4 regions of the Mesorhizobium sp. M1227 genome follow, and region 4 is predicted to be linked to each of the others. Evidence: predicted binding sites of a transcription regulator. Region 4 holds the regulator's gene; each other region holds the start of a gene.
What was found. The regulator PhoB, encoded in region 4, activates phosphate uptake and scavenging genes when phosphate is short. The targets are predictions, from matches to a motif close to TGTCATNNANCTGTCAT.
Positions count from the first base shown of each region.

Region 1: the regulator PhoB is predicted to act here: its motif matches at 1,730-1,746, upstream of olsB (l-ornithine N(alpha)-acyltransferase).
Region 2: the regulator PhoB is predicted to act here: its motif matches at 1,532-1,548, upstream of NKH28_RS05935 (esterase-like activity of phytase family protein).
Region 3: the regulator PhoB is predicted to act here: its motif matches at 2,114-2,130, upstream of phnF (phosphonate metabolism transcriptional regulator PhnF).

Region 1 covers NZ_JAMYLZ010000025.1:80,943-85,550, reverse strand. Annotated here, with positions in the region: gene NKH28_RS24230 (response regulator) at 1-1,660, shown strand, start outside; gene olsB (l-ornithine N(alpha)-acyltransferase) at 1,810-2,685, shown strand; gene grpE (nucleotide exchange factor GrpE) at 2,822-3,457, opposite strand; gene NKH28_RS24215 (hypothetical protein) at 3,694-3,897, shown strand; gene NKH28_RS24210 (fatty acid desaturase) at 4,024-4,608, shown strand, end outside.
Region 2 covers NZ_JAMYLZ010000003.1:88,500-93,107, reverse strand. Annotated here, with positions in the region: gene NKH28_RS05945 (sugar ABC transporter substrate-binding protein) at 1-369, opposite strand, end outside; gene NKH28_RS05940 (TIM barrel protein) at 412-1,401, opposite strand; gene NKH28_RS05935 (esterase-like activity of phytase family protein) at 1,650-3,128, shown strand; gene NKH28_RS05930 (L,D-transpeptidase) at 3,275-4,060, opposite strand; gene NKH28_RS05925 (MATE family efflux transporter) at 4,252-4,608, shown strand, end outside.
Region 3 covers NZ_JAMYLZ010000025.1:21,085-25,692, forward strand. Annotated here, with positions in the region: gene NKH28_RS23945 (carbon-phosphorus lyase complex subunit) at 1-961, opposite strand, end outside; gene phnH (phosphonate C-P lyase system protein PhnH) at 963-1,571, opposite strand; gene phnG (phosphonate C-P lyase system protein PhnG) at 1,571-2,032, opposite strand; gene phnF (phosphonate metabolism transcriptional regulator PhnF) at 2,168-2,911, shown strand; gene NKH28_RS23965 (zinc-binding alcohol dehydrogenase family protein) at 2,930-3,946, opposite strand; gene NKH28_RS23970 (ABC transporter permease) at 4,017-4,608, opposite strand, start outside.
Region 4 covers NZ_JAMYLZ010000009.1:28,608-33,215, forward strand. Annotated here, with positions in the region: gene pstA (phosphate ABC transporter permease PstA) at 1-773, shown strand, start outside; gene pstB (phosphate ABC transporter ATP-binding protein PstB) at 770-1,573, shown strand; gene phoU (phosphate signaling complex protein PhoU) at 1,606-2,313, shown strand; gene phoB (phosphate regulon transcriptional regulator PhoB) at 2,330-3,019, shown strand; gene NKH28_RS13955 (ROK family protein) at 3,029-4,273, opposite strand; gene xylF (D-xylose ABC transporter substrate-binding protein) at 4,559-4,608, shown strand, end outside.

The DNA of each region.
Region 1 (4,608 bases), on a different contig from region 4:
CGAGCTGTCGGTGCGCGACAAGGACAGCGGCGCCGTTTCGCATCGCGCCATCGCCCGCGACATCACCGCTCGCAAGCGCGCCGAATCCTCGCTGATCACCGCCCGCGAGCGGGCCGAATATGCGAGCCAGGCCAAATCGCGCTTCCTCGCCACCGTCAGCCACGAGATCCGCACGCCGATGAACGGCATCATGGGCATGGCCCGGCTTCTCGCCGACACCAGCCTTTCGCCCGAGCAGCGGACCTATGTCGGCGCCATCTCGACCTCGGCCAGCGCGCTGCTGGCGCTGATCGAGGACCTGCTCGACTACTCCAAGATCGAGGCCGGCCGCTTCGATCCCGAACCGCAGCCGATGTCGGTGCGCGAGATCGCCGACAATGTCATCGAGCTTTTGGCGGCGCGGGCTTTTGCCAAGGATATCGGCCTCGGCTGTCATGTCGAACCCGACGTGCCGCAGCTGATCACCGCCGACCCCGGCAGGGTCAGGCAGGTGCTGCTCAATCTCATCGGCAACGCCGTCAAGTTCACCGACAGCGGCGGCGTCCTGGCAAGCATCGCCCGCGTCCGCACCGAAACCACCGACCGCATCCGCTTCACCATCACCGACACCGGCCCCGGTCTGCGCGAGGAGGACATGGAGCGCATATTCGCGGACTTCGAACAGGCTGACGGCACCTCGACCCGTGCGCATGGCGGTGCCGGCCTCGGTCTCGCCATTTCCAAGCGCCTGGTGACCGCCATGGGCGGCACTATCTCTGTGTCGAGCCGGCTTGGCCAGGGGTCCGAATTCGTCTTCGAGATTCCCGCTATTTCCGCCGTCGAGGCGCCGCAGATCCGCCAGGACGCGCTGTCGGGCCGGCATGCCGTGATCGTGTCGAAGAACCTGGTCGAGGCCGAAGCCCTCGCCCGCACCATTCGCGCCAATGGCGGCACGGTCGATCTGGCCACCGCCGCAGCCCAGGCCACCCCTTTCGCCGAGAGCTGCGACGTGCTGCTGATCGATGCTGCCATGGAGCAAAGCGACGGCAGGCTGCTCAGGCGCCTGCGCCAGAGCGGATTTGCCGATTGCGAGGCAGTGACGCTGATCGCACCGACCGACCGTGGCATGCTTGGCGAGTTCCGTGCCAATGGTTACGCCACCTTCCTTGCGAGGCCGGTGCGCGGCGAGACATTGCTGCGCGTGCTTTTGACCAGCCACGCGCCGGTCATCGCCGAGCCGCAACTGCAAAGGCGCGGCGCGCAGGCGGGGCACGCCATTGGCGCCCGCCAGCAGGGCCTGTCGGTGCTGATCGCCGAGGACAACGACATCAACGCCATGCTGGCCCGCGCCACGCTGCTGAAGGCCGGGCATCGCGTGAAAGTGGTCGGCAACGGCAAGGCCGCCGTCGAGGCGGTCATCAGCACCGGCCACAAGCACCGTTACGACGTGGTGCTGATGGACTTGCATATGCCTGTCATGGACGGCCTGGACGCCATCGCCGCCATCCGCCGCCATGAGGAGGAGACCGCGGTGCCGCCAGTGCCGATCATGGTGCTGTCGGCCGACAGCCAGGAAAAGACCCGCCACGCCGTGCTCGCTCACGGTGCCAGCGGCTTCGTCACCAAGCCGCTCGACCCCGATGCCCTGGTTCATGCGGTCGAAGGGCAAGCGGCCGCCTGAGGCACAACATAGACGGTTGATAGATTACCCAGCCGACGAAGTATTGCCCGCAGAGCCGTATCACGGTACTGTCACAATCCTGTTGCACCTACACCGTATCCCCGTGCCAAGAGGGATGGCTCGAAGGAGAATCACTCGTGCATACAGTCATGCCGGAATGTGATGCTCGGCCGAACGCCAGCGGGCCTTTGCTCGTCGGCCGGAACGCCGATGCCGTCATAAAAGGCGCATCGCTCGGCCGCATCGGCAATCTCGAAGTGCGGCTCGCCCGCAACGAGGCCGAGATCGCTGCCGCGCAGGAAGTGCGCTACCGGGTGTTCTACGACGAGCTTGGTGCCAGGAAGGACCTGTTCCAGATGCAGGACCGCCGCGATGCCGATCGCTTCGATCCCCTCTGCGATCATCTGCTGGTCTTCGATACTTCGCTTTCCGGCCCCGAGCATCGCCGCATCGTCGGCACCTACCGCCTGCTGCGGCAGGAGATTGCCGCGGCCGCCGGCGGCTTCTATTCCGAAGGTGAATTCGAGCTGACCAAGCTCATCGCGCGGCATCCCGGCCAGCGCTTCCTCGAGCTCGGCCGCTCCTGCGTTCTGCCGGAATACCGCTCGAAGCGCACCATCGAGGCGCTGTGGCAAGGCATCTGGGCCTACATCAACCATTACGGCATCGGCGTGATGACCGGCTGCGCGTCGTTCCACGGCACCGTGCCTGCGGCACATGCCGAGGCGCTGACCTATCTTGCCCACCACTGCCGGACGAATTCATCCTGGGACGTGCGCGCCGTCGCCGGGCGCTATTGTTCCATGGATCTGATGCCGATCGAGGCCGTCAACACCAAGGCGGCGATCGCGGCGATGCCGCCGCTGGTCAAGGGCTATCTGCGCGTCGGCGCGCGCATCGGCGACGGTTGCGTCATTGATCGTGAATTCTCGACGGTCGACGTGTTCGTGGTGATGCCGGTCAAGGAGATCGGTGCCCGCTACGTCAATTATTATGGCGGAGAAGCGCAGCGGTTTGCGGCCTGAATAGGGCAGTAGGGGAGTAGGCGGAGAGAAGGCAAGGGCCCGAGTAGGCAATTGCTCTACTTTACCCGACGTAGCGCTATTCCCTACTCCCGTACTGCCCTACTCCCGTACTGCCCTATTCCCCTACTCCCCTAACTTACGCATCTTTCTCAGCCTGCTCGTTGACCGGCCCCGGCTCCACCGGCGCTTCGCTCGCCACATGCTTGGGGCCGCCCTTGGCGACGCCGACCATGGCCGGCCGCAGAACACGCTCGCCGATCGAATAGCCGGGCTGCACGACCTGCACGACCGTGTTGGCCGGTACGTCGGGATTGGGCACCTCGAACATCGCCTGGTGGAAATTCGGATCGAATTTCTCGCCCTCGGGCTCGAGCTTCTTCACGCCGTGGCGTTCCAGCGCCGACAGCATGGCGCGCTCGGTGATCTCGACGCCGTCGATCAGCGCCTTGAAGCCGGCATCGCCCGAAGCCTTGGCCTCCTCCGGGATGGCATCCAGCGCACGGCGCAGATTGTCTGACACCGAAAGCATGTCGCGGGCAAAGTTGGCGACTGCATAGGCGCGCGCGTCGTGGACGTCGCGGGCGGTGCGGCGACGCAAGTTCTCCATGTCGGCCGCGACGCGTAGCGCGCGATCCTTCAGCTCTTCGTTTTCCTTCAGAAGCCGCACAAGCGCTTCATAGTCGCCGTCGACGCCACCTTCCCTTGGCTCCGCGGCAGCCTCGGTCTTCTCGGCTTCATCGGGCGCGCGTTCGTCTTTTGCCTGGTCGCTCATCGCCGTTTCCCGTCATTTTCGAATGGTGTGGATTTGCGCCCGATATCGAGGTTTGGCGGCCAAAAATCAAGGGGCAAGCGATACTGCAGCCGCTGTCGCTGCTTGATGGCGGACGGGGCAGACCTTTCGATTTTAATTCAAACTTTACCGTACCCGACGGCTTTGCTTGCCAGCATGCTACAATGCGGGAACCATTCCTCCCTTGGAAGAGTTTCGAAGCCGACACAGGATTTTGGATGATGCCCCGCAGGAATGGCGAAAAACGCGACGGGCTCGCCGCCGATATCCGGCGCCAGCTCGGCACCGAGGCGACTAAGCGCTTTCTGCGCACCTTGCCGGCCTTCCGCACGGAGTCCGATATTCCCGACCGTCTGAAGGAATTGCTCGACCGCCTGGACGGCGTCGAAGCCAAGGTGGTCGCAGGCGGGCGCCGTCGGTAGATACCGTCGCCAGCAACACGACCTGCGATTGCGGCCGCAATTCCTCGCCATCGCGCGACATTTACCCGCAGTAACTTTGCGTGATCTCCGCCTTGCGGCAGCGCGCCGCTCCGCCTATGTTTCATGATGAACATGATTTCCCCCGAAGCTGTGGCAAACAGCAAGCGCGCCTGGTTGAAAATCCTGTCGCGCTATAAAAAGCCCGACAGGCGTCGCAGCGCCGTCGAACTCGCCATCACCCTCATCCCCTTCGCCACGCTGTGGGCACTGTCCTCGGCCGCCTATGCCTATGGCCATTGGTGGGGTCTGGTCCTCATCCTTCCGGCAGCCGGCTTTCTGGTGCGTATCTTCATGATCCAGCACGATTGCGGCCACGGCTCCTTCTTTGCCAACCGCTATGCCGACGACTGGATCGGCCGCGTGCTTGGCGTGTTGACGCTGACGCCCTACGATTGCTGGCGCCGCGCCCACGCAACCCATCACGCCAGCGCCGGCAATCTCGACGAGCGCGGCACCGGCGACATCAAGACACTGACGGTCGCTGAATATCGGCAACTGTCATGGCGGGGCCGGCTCGCCTATCGCCTCTATCGCCATCCGCTGGTGATGTTTGGCCTTGGCCCGATATGGATCTTCATTTTCGAGCAGAGACTGCCCTTGGGCATGATGCGGGGCGGTTTCACCCCCTGGGTGTCGTCGATGTCGACCAAT
Region 2 (4,608 bases), on a different contig from region 4:
GGTCTGCGGCGAGACGAGCAGCACGTTGTAGCCCTGTGTGACCAGGCCTTCGGCGATGGTGAGCTGACCGAGCTGGTCGCCCTCGCTCTGCGCCGCCTGGTAGACGACGGGCACGCCGATGCGGTCGCCGAACGACTTGTAGCCCTCTCCCAGCGAGCGCCAGTATTCATTGGTCAGCGTCTTTGAGACCGCACCCGCCTTGGTACCCTCGGGCAGCTTGGGGAACGCACCGAACCTGGCCTCGAGCTGCGACCAGTCGATGCGATCCTTCTCGGTGTCGGAATTGAGCGGCGCGAGGTCCGCGGAAAAAGCCGAGCCGATGGACAGCGCCATCAGGGCAGCGGCAGCGGTGGCAAGCAGAAATTTCATGGTCTTTCCTCCCTGGTTGAAAACGGTGATGGCGCCGGAGCTTCAGCTGTCCGGCCCGAGCATGGCTTCCTGGATGATGGCCTGCGAGGCGATCGCGTCCTGACGGCCGACGGCGGCTGACAGGCGGTTGTCCCCGTCCAGCCGATCGACGACGCGCAGCATGCGCTTGACGGTCGCGATGTTGACTTCGCATTCGTGGATCGGGTCGAGCCCGGTCATATCGGGAAACGTGTCGAAGTAGATGGCGCCGGCATAGCCGTCTCGACGGATCTGCCTGAGCAGCTCGATCGTTTGCAGCGTGTGCACGGCGCCGACCATCAGGCCGTCGTCGCGCTTGGCGTAGCCGTCGTTGAGATGCACGCCGAGCAGCTTGCTATGGCGCGCCACGAGTGCTGCGGCAAAGGCCGGCTGCTCGTCGGCATAGAGCACATGGGCGAAATCGAGCGTCACGCCGAGATTGGGCAGGCCGATCTCGCGGATCGCCAGCAATGTAGTCGCCGCATCTGGCATCAGGCTGTAGGAGCGCGGCTCGTTGGGTTTGTATTCAAGGCTGATTTGGCAGCCCGGATCATGCGCCGCAACTTCACGAATGCCATCGATTTCGTGTTGCCAGAGCGCTGCGTAGTCCACCTGGAAGGCATAGTCGAAGCCATCCTGCCCGAGCCACAAGGTCATCAGGCTGGCGCCCGCCTCGCGGGTGGCGTCGATGCCGGCCTTGGTCAGGTCGATGGCTTCGCGGCGAATGGCAGGATCCGGGTTGGTGAAGGCGCCGAGCTTGAAAGCCGGATTGGAATAGTAGCGCATGGCGAAACCATTGATGGAAAGCCCGATATCGCCGAGTTTGCGCGCTATTTCCGGAGGCTTTTCATCGACATGGTCGGGGAAGTTGAGGTCGAGATCGGTCAACTCCGCAACCTTCGCCGCACGTGCCGCCATTTGCAGCATGGACGGTTTGCCGACAAGATCGGGCCACTCGGACTGTGGCCGCGAGGCAAAGGAATTGAGGCGGGTGGCGAAACGATAGGCAGTCATCGGGGACCTTCCATTGTCATAACTTTACATTAGAACGATTATTTGTAAAGTTGTTAATTGCTCGCTCGGCGACGACGAATTCGCCATACCCAGGCCAGTTGCGACCACGGGGGACAAGCAAGCGCGGCACTGTCACGCAAGTATCATGTTCGCGTCCTAGATCGCTTCTCCGAAGGCTTTCGCGGCATCCTCGATGCCACGCGGCGCTTTTTCAGATCCCGGCAGCTTTGTCTCAAAAGAGGATATCCATGAAAAACCTGCTCCGAACCGCGTCCCTCGCCGTCGCGCTGGCGATGTTCACCGCCTTGACCCCGGCCTTGGCAGAAAACGCCGCGACCGTCGGCGGCGTCGGCTTCGTCAACAAGGGCCTGGTCGGTGTCGGCCGCATCCCGGCCAGCCAGAAGGACAAGTTCGGCGAGACGTTTGGCTCCGGCTCGGGCATGTCGATCGACGCTGCCGGCTGGACACATGGCGCCGATGGCTATAAGGGCTCGTTATGGCTGTTGCCGGACCGCGGCTACAATGTCGTCGGTACCACCGATTACCGCCCGCGCCTCAACACGATCGCCCTCGAGTTCGCCCCGATCGCGCCGGGTGCAGTGCCGGCCACCGGCCAGGAACAATCGGGCCTCAAGGCGACGCTTGCCGACACCATGCTTTTGACCGACGACAAGGGCGCCGACGCAACCGGCCTCGATCCGCTCAACGGCGTGCGTGCCGCGACCGACGACATGCCGATCCTGCCCGAAGCCAACGGCAAGCTCGCGCTCGATAACGAAGCGATCGCACGGCTGCCCGACGGCACGATGTTCATCTCGGACGAATACGGTCCGAACATCTACCGCTTCTCCGCCGATGGGCGTCTGATGTCGGCAACGCAGCCGCCGGCGGCGCTTGTCCCGATGCGTCACGGGACGCCAAACTTTGCTTCCAACAATCCGGGACTTGGCGCGGCAGACCCGGATCCGAAGGATCCCGAAACCGGCCGTCAGAACAACCAGGGCCTCGAAGGCATGGCGCTGACGCCGGACGGGAAGTTCCTGATTGCCGTGCTGCAGTCGGCCCCAAGGCAGGATGGCGGCGATTCCGCCTCGACGCGTCAGAACACGCGCGCGCTGGTCTACGATGCCTCGGATCCCGGCCAGCTCAAGCTCGCGCATGAATATGTCGTGCCGCTGCCGGTGTTCACCGATGCCAAGGGCAAAACCAAGATCGCCGCGCAGAGCGAAATCGTGGCGCTGTCGGACAAGACCTTCCTGATGCTGGCGCGCGACAGCGGCAATGGCCAGGGGCTGAAGGGCGACACCTCGCTCCACCGCGAGATCAGCGTCGTCGATCTGTCTGCGGCAACCGATGTCGCCGGCACAGAATTCGACAAGGACAAGCCGCTGGCGCCCAAGGGTGAGCTCGATCCATCGGTGACGCCGGCCAAGCTGACGCCGCTCATTGACATCAACGACAAGACCGAGCTCGGCCGCTTCGGGCTGCACAATGGCGCGCCCAACGACCGCAACAACCTTTCGGAGAAGTGGGAGGCGATGTCGGTGGTGAGCGTCCTCGATCCGACACTGCCCGACGACTATTTCCTGTTCGTCGCCAATGACAATGACTTCCTCACGCAGGACGGCTTCCAGGTAGGCGCGGCCTACAAGGCCGAGGATGGCGCCGATGTCGACACCATGTTCCTGGTCTATCAGGTCACGCTCCCAGGCCTCGCCAAGAAGTAGCGGCACCCATACAGGCGGACGCGCGGAACGCGTCCGCCTGAGCTGGCGCGATTGAGCGGTCGTGCCCTTCAGTTGCGGCTCGCCCGCGCAAGGACGGTGTCCTGGTGCGTTGCAAAACCTGCGACTGACGATCCAGTCGAAGGCACTTACCTCAACATCTCCGCGTCCTTTGGCACGCCGGCATCGATCCGCTCGGCCGTCCTGTTCGACACGGCGGCGATCTTCCCGGCGGCCGACAGGTTCGGGCGCACGAAGACCGGCGCGACGCCGTCGACGCGGCTGTAGAGGTCGATAATGTCCTGATTCATGAAGCGCACACAGCCGGAGGAAGCGTTCTTCCCAATGGAATCCCACTCCGGCGTGCCGTGCAGCCTATACATCGTGTCCTTGCCGTCACGGAAGAGATACAGCGCGCGGGCACCAAGCGGGCTCTGCGGGCCGGGCGGCATGCCGTCCTTGTATTTCGCCAGTTCCGGCCGGCGTTGGATCATTTCCGGCGGCGGCGTCCAGACCGGCCACTTCTTCCTCGCCTGAACCACGGCGCTGCCGGTCCATCCGAAACCGGCCTTGCCGAGGCTGACGCCATAGCGAATTGCCTTGCCGCCGTCGCGCACCAAATAGAGGAAGTGCTCGGAAGTATCGACGACGATCGTGCCGGGTTTTTCTCCAGTCGGGTCGGCCACGATTTGACGCACGAATTTCGGATCGACCTTGGCTACCGGGATTGCCGGCAGTTGATAGCCCTCGTCGATGCGCGCGCCATACATGCTTGCGGCATCGCCGAAAGCCGGATCGCTTGGTGCCGCGGGCACCGGCGCCGCCACGTCCGTCGTAGTGCACGACGAAAGAGCCACGGAGGCCGCGCCCAGAGCGGATGCACCAAGAAAGGCGCGCCGGTTCAGGCGCTCAAAAAACAACGGAATATCGGACATGAGCCCCCCGGCCTACCCATGAGATCCAGGAAAATGCGGCCCCACGCGTGCGGGATCAATATACGATTCCGGAAGGTTGAGAAATGCTTAGATCAAGGCACGCCAGGCGGAATTTACAGCGCCGCATCGACCTCTCCCGTTAAATCGGCAATCATTGCGGACTCAGACAAGCCTTCGCCGAGTTGCCTGCCATGGACGACAACATGCCCCCGCGCCGGCAGACCGGCGACCTCACCAGTGGGCCTATCCCGCGCACCCTGTTGCTGTTTGCCCTGCCGGTGCTCGGCTCCAATGTGCTGCAGTCGCTCAACGGCTCGATAAATGCCGTGTGGGTCGGCCGTTTCCTCGGTGAAGCGGCGCTGACCGCCACGTCCAATGCCAACCTCGTGCTGTTTCTCATCCTCGGCACCGTCTTCGGCATCGGCATGGCGGCGACCATCCTGGTCGCACAATCCGTCGGCGCTCGTGACCTGCCCGAAGCCCGGCGCATCGTCGGAACCAGCGCCACCTTCTTCTTCCTCGTCTCGGTGGTGTTCGCGGTCTGCGGC
Region 3 (4,608 bases), on a different contig from region 4:
TGTCGGAATGCGAGATGACGAACTCCTCGTCCTGCGCTGCGGCGATGACATCCTCACCCAACTCCGAGGCGCGCAGCGCGCGGTCGCATAGCGCCATGGCCATGGCCTTGCGCTCGCTCTGGCCGAAGACGAGGCCATAGCCGCGGGTGAATTGCGGCGGCGCCTTGGCCGAGCCCTTGAACTGGTTGACCATCTGGCATTCGGTGACGCGGATGCTGCCGAGCGGCACGGCAAAGGGCAGTTCCGGCACGTCCAGTTCCAGTTCGACCTCGCCGATGCGAACCTCGCCGACGAAGGGATGGTTGCGCGCGTAGCCGCGCTGGGTGGAATAGCCGAGCGCCAGCAGAAACCCCTCGTCGCCGCGCGACAGCGCCTGCAGGCGGATGTCGCGCGCCATCGGGAATTCGAGCGGCTCGCAGGTGATGTCGCCGGGGGTATGGTCCCCAGGCATGTCGCCGTCGGGCTCGATCAGGCCTTCGCGGGCGAGGATGGCCGAGACGCGCGGCATGGCTTCCTCCTCGCCTGCGCGCTGCTCCGGTTCGGCGACATCGCCGCCGGCGGCGAGCTCGGGATCGAGCAGGCGGTGGGTGTAGTCGAAAGTCGGGCCGAGCAGCTGGCCGCCGGGCAGGTCCTTGTAGGTCGCCGACACCCGTCGCTCGACCAGCATCGTGCCGGTGTCGATCGCCCTTGTGTAGCCGAAACGCGGCAGCGTCGTGCGATAGGCGCGAACCAGGAAGATCGCCTCGATCATGTCGCCGCGCGCCTGGACGATGGCGAGTGCCGCCAATTCCCGGTCGTAGAGCGAACCTTCGCTCATCACCCGGTCGACGCCGAGCGCCAGCTGCTCGACGATCTGGTCTAGACGAAGTGCGGGCACCGAACGGTCGCCGCGCCGGCGGTCGGCGAGCAATTTGTGAGCATTGCGAATGGCCGTCTCGCCACCCTTTACCGCCACATACATGCTACGCCTCCATGATCTTGATGCGCGTCGTGCGCGGCAGGCAGGCAATTGCGTCGAACGTGGCGAGGATGATATCGACGCCACGCGGAAAACGCTGGTTGTTCTGCTTCCATTGCTCGACGAAATGGCGCGGCATTTGCGCCGGCGCGATCGTCGCCGTCTTCTCGATGCCCGGGCCTTCGAGCAGCAGCGGAGCGCCGGAGACGAGATCGCCGACCTCGAGGATCAGCGTCGTCGAACGATCGGGATAATCCTGGGTGCCTTGCGAAAACCCGTCGAGCGCCATCATCTCGGCCGGCGTGGCGATCAGCGCGAAATGCGCGTCGGCCGGGGTGTTGGCCAGCGGCGCGCCGGTATGGAAGCCAAGCCAGGATTTCACCGCCGACACCTGCAAAGCCGGGTCGAGCCAGAGCGGCGTGTCGTTGTCGCACAGCGCCAGCGCAACGGCGCCGGCGGTGGCCGACAGCGGCGCCGGTGGGTGGGCAAGGGCCGGCAAGGGCTGGACGCTGCCCGGCCGCGCCATCGCGTCCATGACGGCACGGAATACGGTCTGGGCATTGAATACCGGATCGGCGAAGCCGCCTTCAATGGATTGAGTGGCGATATCCATCAGTCTTCTCCGCGCACCATGGTGAAGAAATCGACCTTGGTCGCCGCCGTCTCGGCGCGGCGCTGTTCACGCGCCTTGGCCAGTGCCGCCTGCAAGGGCGCAACGATCCTGGTCTCGACCTCATTGCGGTGGGCCGGGTCCTGCCACAGCGCATCGGCGATTGCCGCCAGCCTTGCCTTCTGCTTGTCGCGGCCGAGCGCGTAGCAGTGGCCGACATGGCCGGACGCAAGCCGCACCGTGGCACGGGTGACCGTCGCCTCGCCGACATTGAAAGGGGCACCACCGCCGCCGATGCGGCCGCGTACCGTAACCAGGCCGGTTTCGGGGCCACGCAGAAGTTCCGCTTCGCAAGGCAGGCCGGCTTCGTCCCAGAGGCGGACGATGTCGTCGCCGGCCGATTGCGCCAGCGTCGCCATCACGGCCTTGCGCTCGGCCTGCTCTCGCGCTTCCCGTCCTCGCATGGCCGGTGCTCCTCGTCTGCCTTCATTTGTCTATTGATATAGACAACTATACAAATTATATCCATTATCTAGCGCGTGTCCATGACGGGCACGTGACACGGACCAAAAGATCGGCGCGAGGAATTGGGGCGGGAGATGATCGGACGAGCCAACAGCATCGAGCGGCGCAGCGGTGTCGCGCTGTGGCGGCAGATCGCCGACCAGATCCTGCATTCGATCGCCGCCGGCGATTTTCCCGAGAATGCCGCGCTGCCGCCGGAGATCGCGTTGGCCGGACGCTATGGCGTCAACCGCCACACGGTGCGTAGCGCTATCGCAGCGCTGGTGCAGGAGGGTGTGCTCAGGGCGGAGCAGGGGCGCGGCACCTTCGTGCTGTCGCGCAAGCGGCTGTCTTATCCGATCGGCGCCCGCACCCGCTTTTCCGAGGGATTGCAAGGACAGGCGTCCGAGCGGCATATCACCTTGCTCGCGTCATCGATCGAGCCGGCCAACCGTCGTGTCGCAGAGGGCTTAGGCCTTGCGACGGGGGCCGATGTGATACGCCTGGAAACGCGCGGCGAAGCCGATGGAATGCCGGTATCCCGCGCGGCCGGCTGGTTCGATGCCAGGCGCTTTGCCGGCATCGATGCCGCCATGGCGGAAACCGGTTCGATCACCGCATCGCTGGCACGTTTCGGCATCGACGACTATCTCAGGCAATCGACCGTGCTGTCGGCGCGCCATGCCGATGCCGCCGACCTTGCTGACCTCGACCTGCAGCCCGGCGCCATCGTGCTGGTGACGGTCGCCGTCAACGTCACGCCCGACGGTCAGCCGATACAGTTTTCGGAGTCGCGCTTCCCGGCCGAGCGGATCGAGCTCAAATTGTCGGCGCTCTGAGATGCGGCAGCCCTGGCATCATCCGACCTGAATGACGGCCTTGATCAGGCCGGACTTCTCATGCGCCCAGCGGGCGAGGTCGTGCGGCGTCTCGCCAAGCTTGGTGCGGTGGGTGACCAGCTTTGCCAGCGGCAGCGCGCCGTTGCGGATCGAGGCGGCGACATGGTCGAAATCGGCACGCAGGGCGTTGCGGCTGCCGATCAGCATCATCTCGCGCTTGTGGAATTCGGGATCGGAAAAGGCGATGTCGTCCTTGACGACGCTGACCAGGACCAGCGCCCCGCCGTGCGCGACATGGGCGAAGGCCGACTGCACCGACCGGGTGTTGCCGGTGGCATCGAAAACCACGTCGAAGCCGTCGCCGCCGGTTGCTTCCCGCACCAGGTCGGCAGCAGCGCCCTGCGAGCCGTCGAGGGTCGCGAAGCCGAGTTCGCTTTCGGCGAAACCCAGCCTCTCCGCACTCATGTCGAGCAGCATCACGTCTAGCCCGGCGATGCGGGCGAACAGCGCCGTGCCGAGCCCGATCGGGCCTGCGCCGATGACCAGCGTGCGCGCACCTGGATCAGCCAGCGAGCGCCGCACGGCATGGGCGCCGATCGCCAGGAATTCGACGGCGGCGGCATCGGCCAGCGACAGGCCGTTTGCCGGATAAAGATTTTGCGCCGGCACCAGGATCTGCTCGCACATGGCGCCGTCGCGGTGGACGCCGAGCACCTCGATCCTGACGCAGCAATTCGGCTTGCCTTGCCGGCAGGCGATGCATTTGCCGCAGGCGAGATAGGGATTGACGACCACCGCTTCGCCGACGGCGAGATCGATGTCCTCGCCAACCTCGATCACGGTGCCGGAAACCTCGTGGCCCATGATGCGGGGATAGGCGAGGAACGGGTGCTTGCCTTCGAAGATGTGATAGTCGGTGCCGCAGATGCCGACATGGCTGACGGCGACCAGCGCCCAGCCGGCGGGGGGCGCGCCAGGCGCCGGACGATCTTCGAGGACAAGTTCGCCGGGCGAGCGGCAGACGACGGCTTTCATGCTTCAATCCAGTCGGTTCATGGCACCGCCGGCCCTGCTGTCGCGAGGCCGGCGGTTGTTGGGAGGCAGTCTATTTGCCGCGGCGGCGCAGCCCGTCGAAATAGACGATGACGATGATCAGCACGCCGGTGATGATGCGCTGCCAGAAGGCGTTGACGTTGAGCAGATTGGCGCCGTTGTTGATGGTGGCAAGGATGAAGGCGCCGAGCAGCGGTCCGTGCACGGAGCCGACAGCGCCGAACAGGGAGGTGCCGCCGATCACCGAGGAGGCAATCGCCTGCAATTCCCAGCCCTCGGCCTGCGTCGGATTGCCGATGCCGATGCGCGAGGCAAGCAGCACGCCGACGAAGGCCGCGCACAGGCCCGACAGCGTGTAGGCCATGTAGATGGTGCGCTGGACGTTGACGCCTGACAGGCGCGACGCCTCGGCGTTGGAGCCGACCGAGAACAGATAGCGGCCCCAGCGGCTGTGGTGCAGGAAGATGTAGGCTGGGATGCCGACCAGGATCACCATCCAGAACAGATTGGGGACGCCGGCGAAGGAACTGCGCGAGAACGTCTGGAAGGCGTCGTTGTTGATCGAGATCGAGTTGCCGTTGGTCATCAACAGACCAATGCCGCGCAGCGAGGTCAGCGTCGCCAGGGTGATGATGAAGGGCGGC
Region 4 (4,608 bases):
GCATCGGGCTTGCCTGGCTGGCGCTCATTCTCGGCGCACTGGTCTATAAGGGCACAGCCGGGCTTTCGTTCGCGGTCTTCACCGAGATGACGCCACCACCGGGCGAGGCCGGCGGCCTGCTCAATGCCATCGCGGGCAGCCTGCTGATGACGATCATCGCCGTTGTCGTCGGCACGCCGGTCGGCGTGCTGGCGGGAACCTACATGGCCGAGTATGGACGCTTTTCGCGCATCACCACCGTCGTCCGCTTCATCAACGACATCCTGTTGTCGGCGCCGTCGATCATCATCGGCTTGTTTGTCTATGAGCTGATGGTGCGGCCAATGGGACATTTCTCGGCCATTGCCGGCGCCGTTGCGCTTGCCATCCTGGTCATTCCGGTGGTCGTGCGCACCACTGAAGACATGCTCAACCTGGTGCCGAACGCGTTGCGTGAAGCCGGTGCCGCGATCGGCGCGCCACGCTGGGTGGTGATCCGTTCGGTCGCCTACCGCGCCGCATTGTCCGGCATCGTCACCGGCATATTGCTGGCGATAGCACGCATTTCCGGCGAGACGGCGCCGCTGCTCTTCACCGCGCTCAACAACCAGTTCTGGAGCAGCAATATCAACGCGCCGATGGCCAGCCTGCCGGTGACCATCTTCCAGTTCGCTCTCAGCCCTTACGAGGAATGGCAGCAACTGGCGTGGACCGGCGCACTCATAATCACCCTGACGGTTCTGGGCTTGAGCATCCTCGCCCGCAGCCTTACCGGACGCAGAGAGGACAGATGACACAGATGTTGTCCCCAGACATGACGATGACCGAAACGGTCACCGAGAAGACGAAGATCGAGGTCAAGAATCTCAACTTCTACTACGGCCAGAGCAAGGCGCTGAAGGACATCAGCCTGTCGCTGCCCGAGCGCAGCGTCACGGCCTTCATCGGCCCTTCGGGCTGCGGGAAATCGACGCTGCTGCGTGTGTTCAACCGCATCTATGAGCTCTACCCAAAACAGACGGCCGAGGGCCAGGTGCTGCTCGACGGCAAGAACATTCTCGACCGGTCGCAGGATCTCAACCTCCTCAGGACCAAGATCGGCATGGTGTTCCAGAAGCCGACGCCGTTCCCGATGTCGATCTACGAGAACATCGCCTTCGGCGTCAGGCTCTACGAGAACCTCGGCAAGTCCGAGATGGACGGCCGCGTCGAACAGGCGTTGAAGCGCGCCGCGCTGTGGAGCGAGGTCAAGGACAAGCTCAACGCCAGCGGCTTGAGCCTGTCCGGCGGCCAGCAGCAGCGGCTCTGTATCGCCCGCACCGTGGCGGTGAAGCCGGAAGTCATTCTGCTCGACGAACCGGCTTCGGCGCTCGACCCGCTGTCGACGGCCAAGATCGAGGAACTGATCGACGAATTGCAAGCCGACTACACGATCGTCATCGTCACCCACAACATGCAGCAGGCGGCGCGCGTGTCGCGCCAGACGGCCTTCATGTATCTGGGTGAACTGGTCGAGTTCGACCGGACCGAGAAGATCTTCACGTCGCCCCGCGAGAAGCGCACGCAGGACTACATCACTGGCCGCTTCGGCTGAGCCGTTCCGATCATGCATATGAGGACAGGACCATGGGCGAACACACAGTCGCTTCTTTCGACGAGGATCTCGAGCAGATCAGCAAGCTGATCCGCGACATGGCCGACCTCGCCGGTTCGATGGTCGGCGGGGCGACCAAGGCCCTGTTGAATTCCGACAACGTGCTGGCGCAACGCGTCGTTTCCGACGACGCCATCATGGATGCGCGTCAACGCGAACTGGACGACCGCGCCATCACCCTGATCGCCAAACGCCAGCCGATGGCCCACGATCTTCGCCATGTGGTCGGAGCGATCCGCATGGCGGGCGACCTCGAACGCATCGGCGACCTTGCCAAGAATATCGCCAAGCGCGTGAGTGCCGTCGGCCTCAGCGCCACGCCGCGGGACCTGTCGCATTCCATCGACGCGATGGCGCAGCTGGTTCTCATCCAGGTGCAGGGTGTCATCGAGGAATATGCTGCAGGCGATGCGGCCGCGTTGGCCAAGCTTCGTGCCGCCGACGAGCGCATCGACGTTAAATACACGTCCGTGTTCCGCGAGCTGTTGACCTACATGATGGAAGATCCGCGCAACATCACCGCTTGCACGCACCTGCTGTTCTGCGCCAAGAATCTGGAGCGGATCGGCGACCATGTCACCAACATCGCCGAAAATGCGTATTATGTGCTGACCGGCGAGCAATTGCCGGTCAATCGTCCGAAGCAGGACGAAACGACAATGTCCGCACCGGTGACATGATGGGGGTGCCCAGCCGATGATCGCACCACGCATAATGGTGGTGGAGGACGAGGAGCCGTTGGGTGTGCTGCTCCGCTACAATCTCGAATCCGAAGGCTACCAGGTCGAGGTGGTGACACGCGGCGACGAAGCCGAGATCCGTTTGCAGGAGAATGTGCCCGACCTTTTGGTGCTCGACTGGATGATACCAGCGGTTTCCGGCATCGAGCTCTGTCGTCGGTTGCGGGTGCGCCCCGAAACCGAGCGGCTGCCGATCATCATGCTGACCGCGCGCGGCGAGGAGAGCGACCGGGTGCGCGGTCTTTCGACCGGCGCCGACGACTATCTGGTCAAGCCGTTTTCGACACCGGAATTCATGGCCAGGGTCAAGGCGCTGCTGCGGCGCGCCAAGCCGGAAGTGCTGTCCAGCGTGCTGAAGGTCGGCGACATCGTGCTCGATCGCGAATCGCACAGGGTCTATCGCAAGAAGAGCGAAATCAGGCTCGGGCCGACCGAATTCCGGCTGCTCGAGTTCATGATGCGGCATCCGGGCCGTGTCTTCTCGCGCAGCCAGTTACTCGATAATGTCTGGGGGGAGACAATCTACATCGACGAACGCACCGTCGACGTGCATGTCGGGCGGCTGCGCAAAGCCGTCAACAACGGCCGGATGCCGGATGTCATCCGCACCATCCGCGGCGCCGGCTATGCGATCAGGGAAGATTGACCCGCCTGGTCAGGCTACGTTCTTTCTGACGCTGGGCCTCATTTGCGCGCCCGGCGCGAAAATCTCCTGGTCGACGAAGCTTAACGCCCGCATCGCGCAGCCTTCGCGGATCAGAGGCAATTCGTTCGGCTCTGTATCGAAGGAGATCGAGCCTGAATGCTGGCCGCCGGCGGTCTGGGCGATTGCCTTCCGCAAGGCCGGCTCGATCAGATCGAAGGCGGCGGCACTGGCGCCGACCATCGCGACCGGTGCCGGATCGATCAGCGCGAACAGCGAGCCGAGACCGAAACCCAGCGCTTCGCCGGCCTTGCGGTAGGCCTCGCGTTCCGGCCCATCTTTCTCGCGCGCCCGGGCCGCCAGTGCGCGCATGTCGGCGTCGCTGACATCGGCGACCGGTTCGCTGTCTTCGCTCATCTGCCTGGCGTTGCGCCAGATGGCGTAGTTGCCGGCATACGCCTCGATGCAGCCGCGCCGCCCGCAACGGCAGAGCGCGCCGCCCGGACGATGGATCATGTGGCCAAATTCGCCGCCCGAGGAATGCGTCCCGGTGAACAGTTCGCCCTTCAGCACCAGCCCCATGCCGATGCCATGCGAAAGCAGGATGGCGATGAAGTCATCGCGATAGCGATCCGGATTGCGCCAGCGCAAAGCCACCGCCATCATGTTGCAGTCGTTCTCCACCGTTGCCGGGATGCCGAATTCGTCCTCCAGCATATCGGCAAAGGCGATGTCGGTCTGCGGCGTGATCGGCGACCACAGCATGGCGCGTGCAGGGGAGTCGGTAATGCCCTGAATCGCCAGGGCGATGCGGGCGACACTGCGGACGTCAAGATCTGGATCCTGCAGCCGGCGCCGGACGATGGCCATGCATTCACGGATCAGCTCGTCGCGCGGCATAGTCAGCGTGTCCAGCCGGCGCTGTTCCTCGGCGACCACCTGTCCCGTATAGTCGATAATGGCGGCCGAAAGGAAATTCAGCGACAACACCACGGTCAGCACCGCCGCCGCTTCCGGGTTGAGGGCGAGGCCGACTTGCGGACGACCGCGTTTCAACGAAACGGGCTCACTTGGCTTGCTCTCGGCGAGGATGCCTTCCCGTATCAGGTCGGAAGAAATCGCCGATATGGTCGAATGACTGAGGCCGGTGGTAGCTGCGATCTCAGTACGCGATGGCTGGCCGGCCCGGCGCACCGCCGAGATCACCATCGCCCGGTTGCGCCGGCGCAAATCGTCATGGCGGATTCCGACCGACATTGTTTTGCTTTCCTCCCGGTTGCCGCGGCCGCTCATGAACCGGAAGCCGTCGGTAATGTCCGACAAATAGTGTCGGATGAGGCAAATAGTGTCAGATGCAGGTGGCGCTGTCATCGTTTATTCCGACGCTCGAAAAAACTCGCAGAGTCATCAAAATCCATCAGAATCGATGTTGACAGCAGCCGGAGATCGGGCCAGTATTTTTTCGAGGCTCGAAAAAATTAGAGCTTCTAAGCTGGTCTTTGAGCCAATTGATCACGCCGTACGCGGCGCAGGGAGGATATGATGAAGAAATTCACGACCGCCATTCTGGCGGGTGTCGCCATGACGCTGGC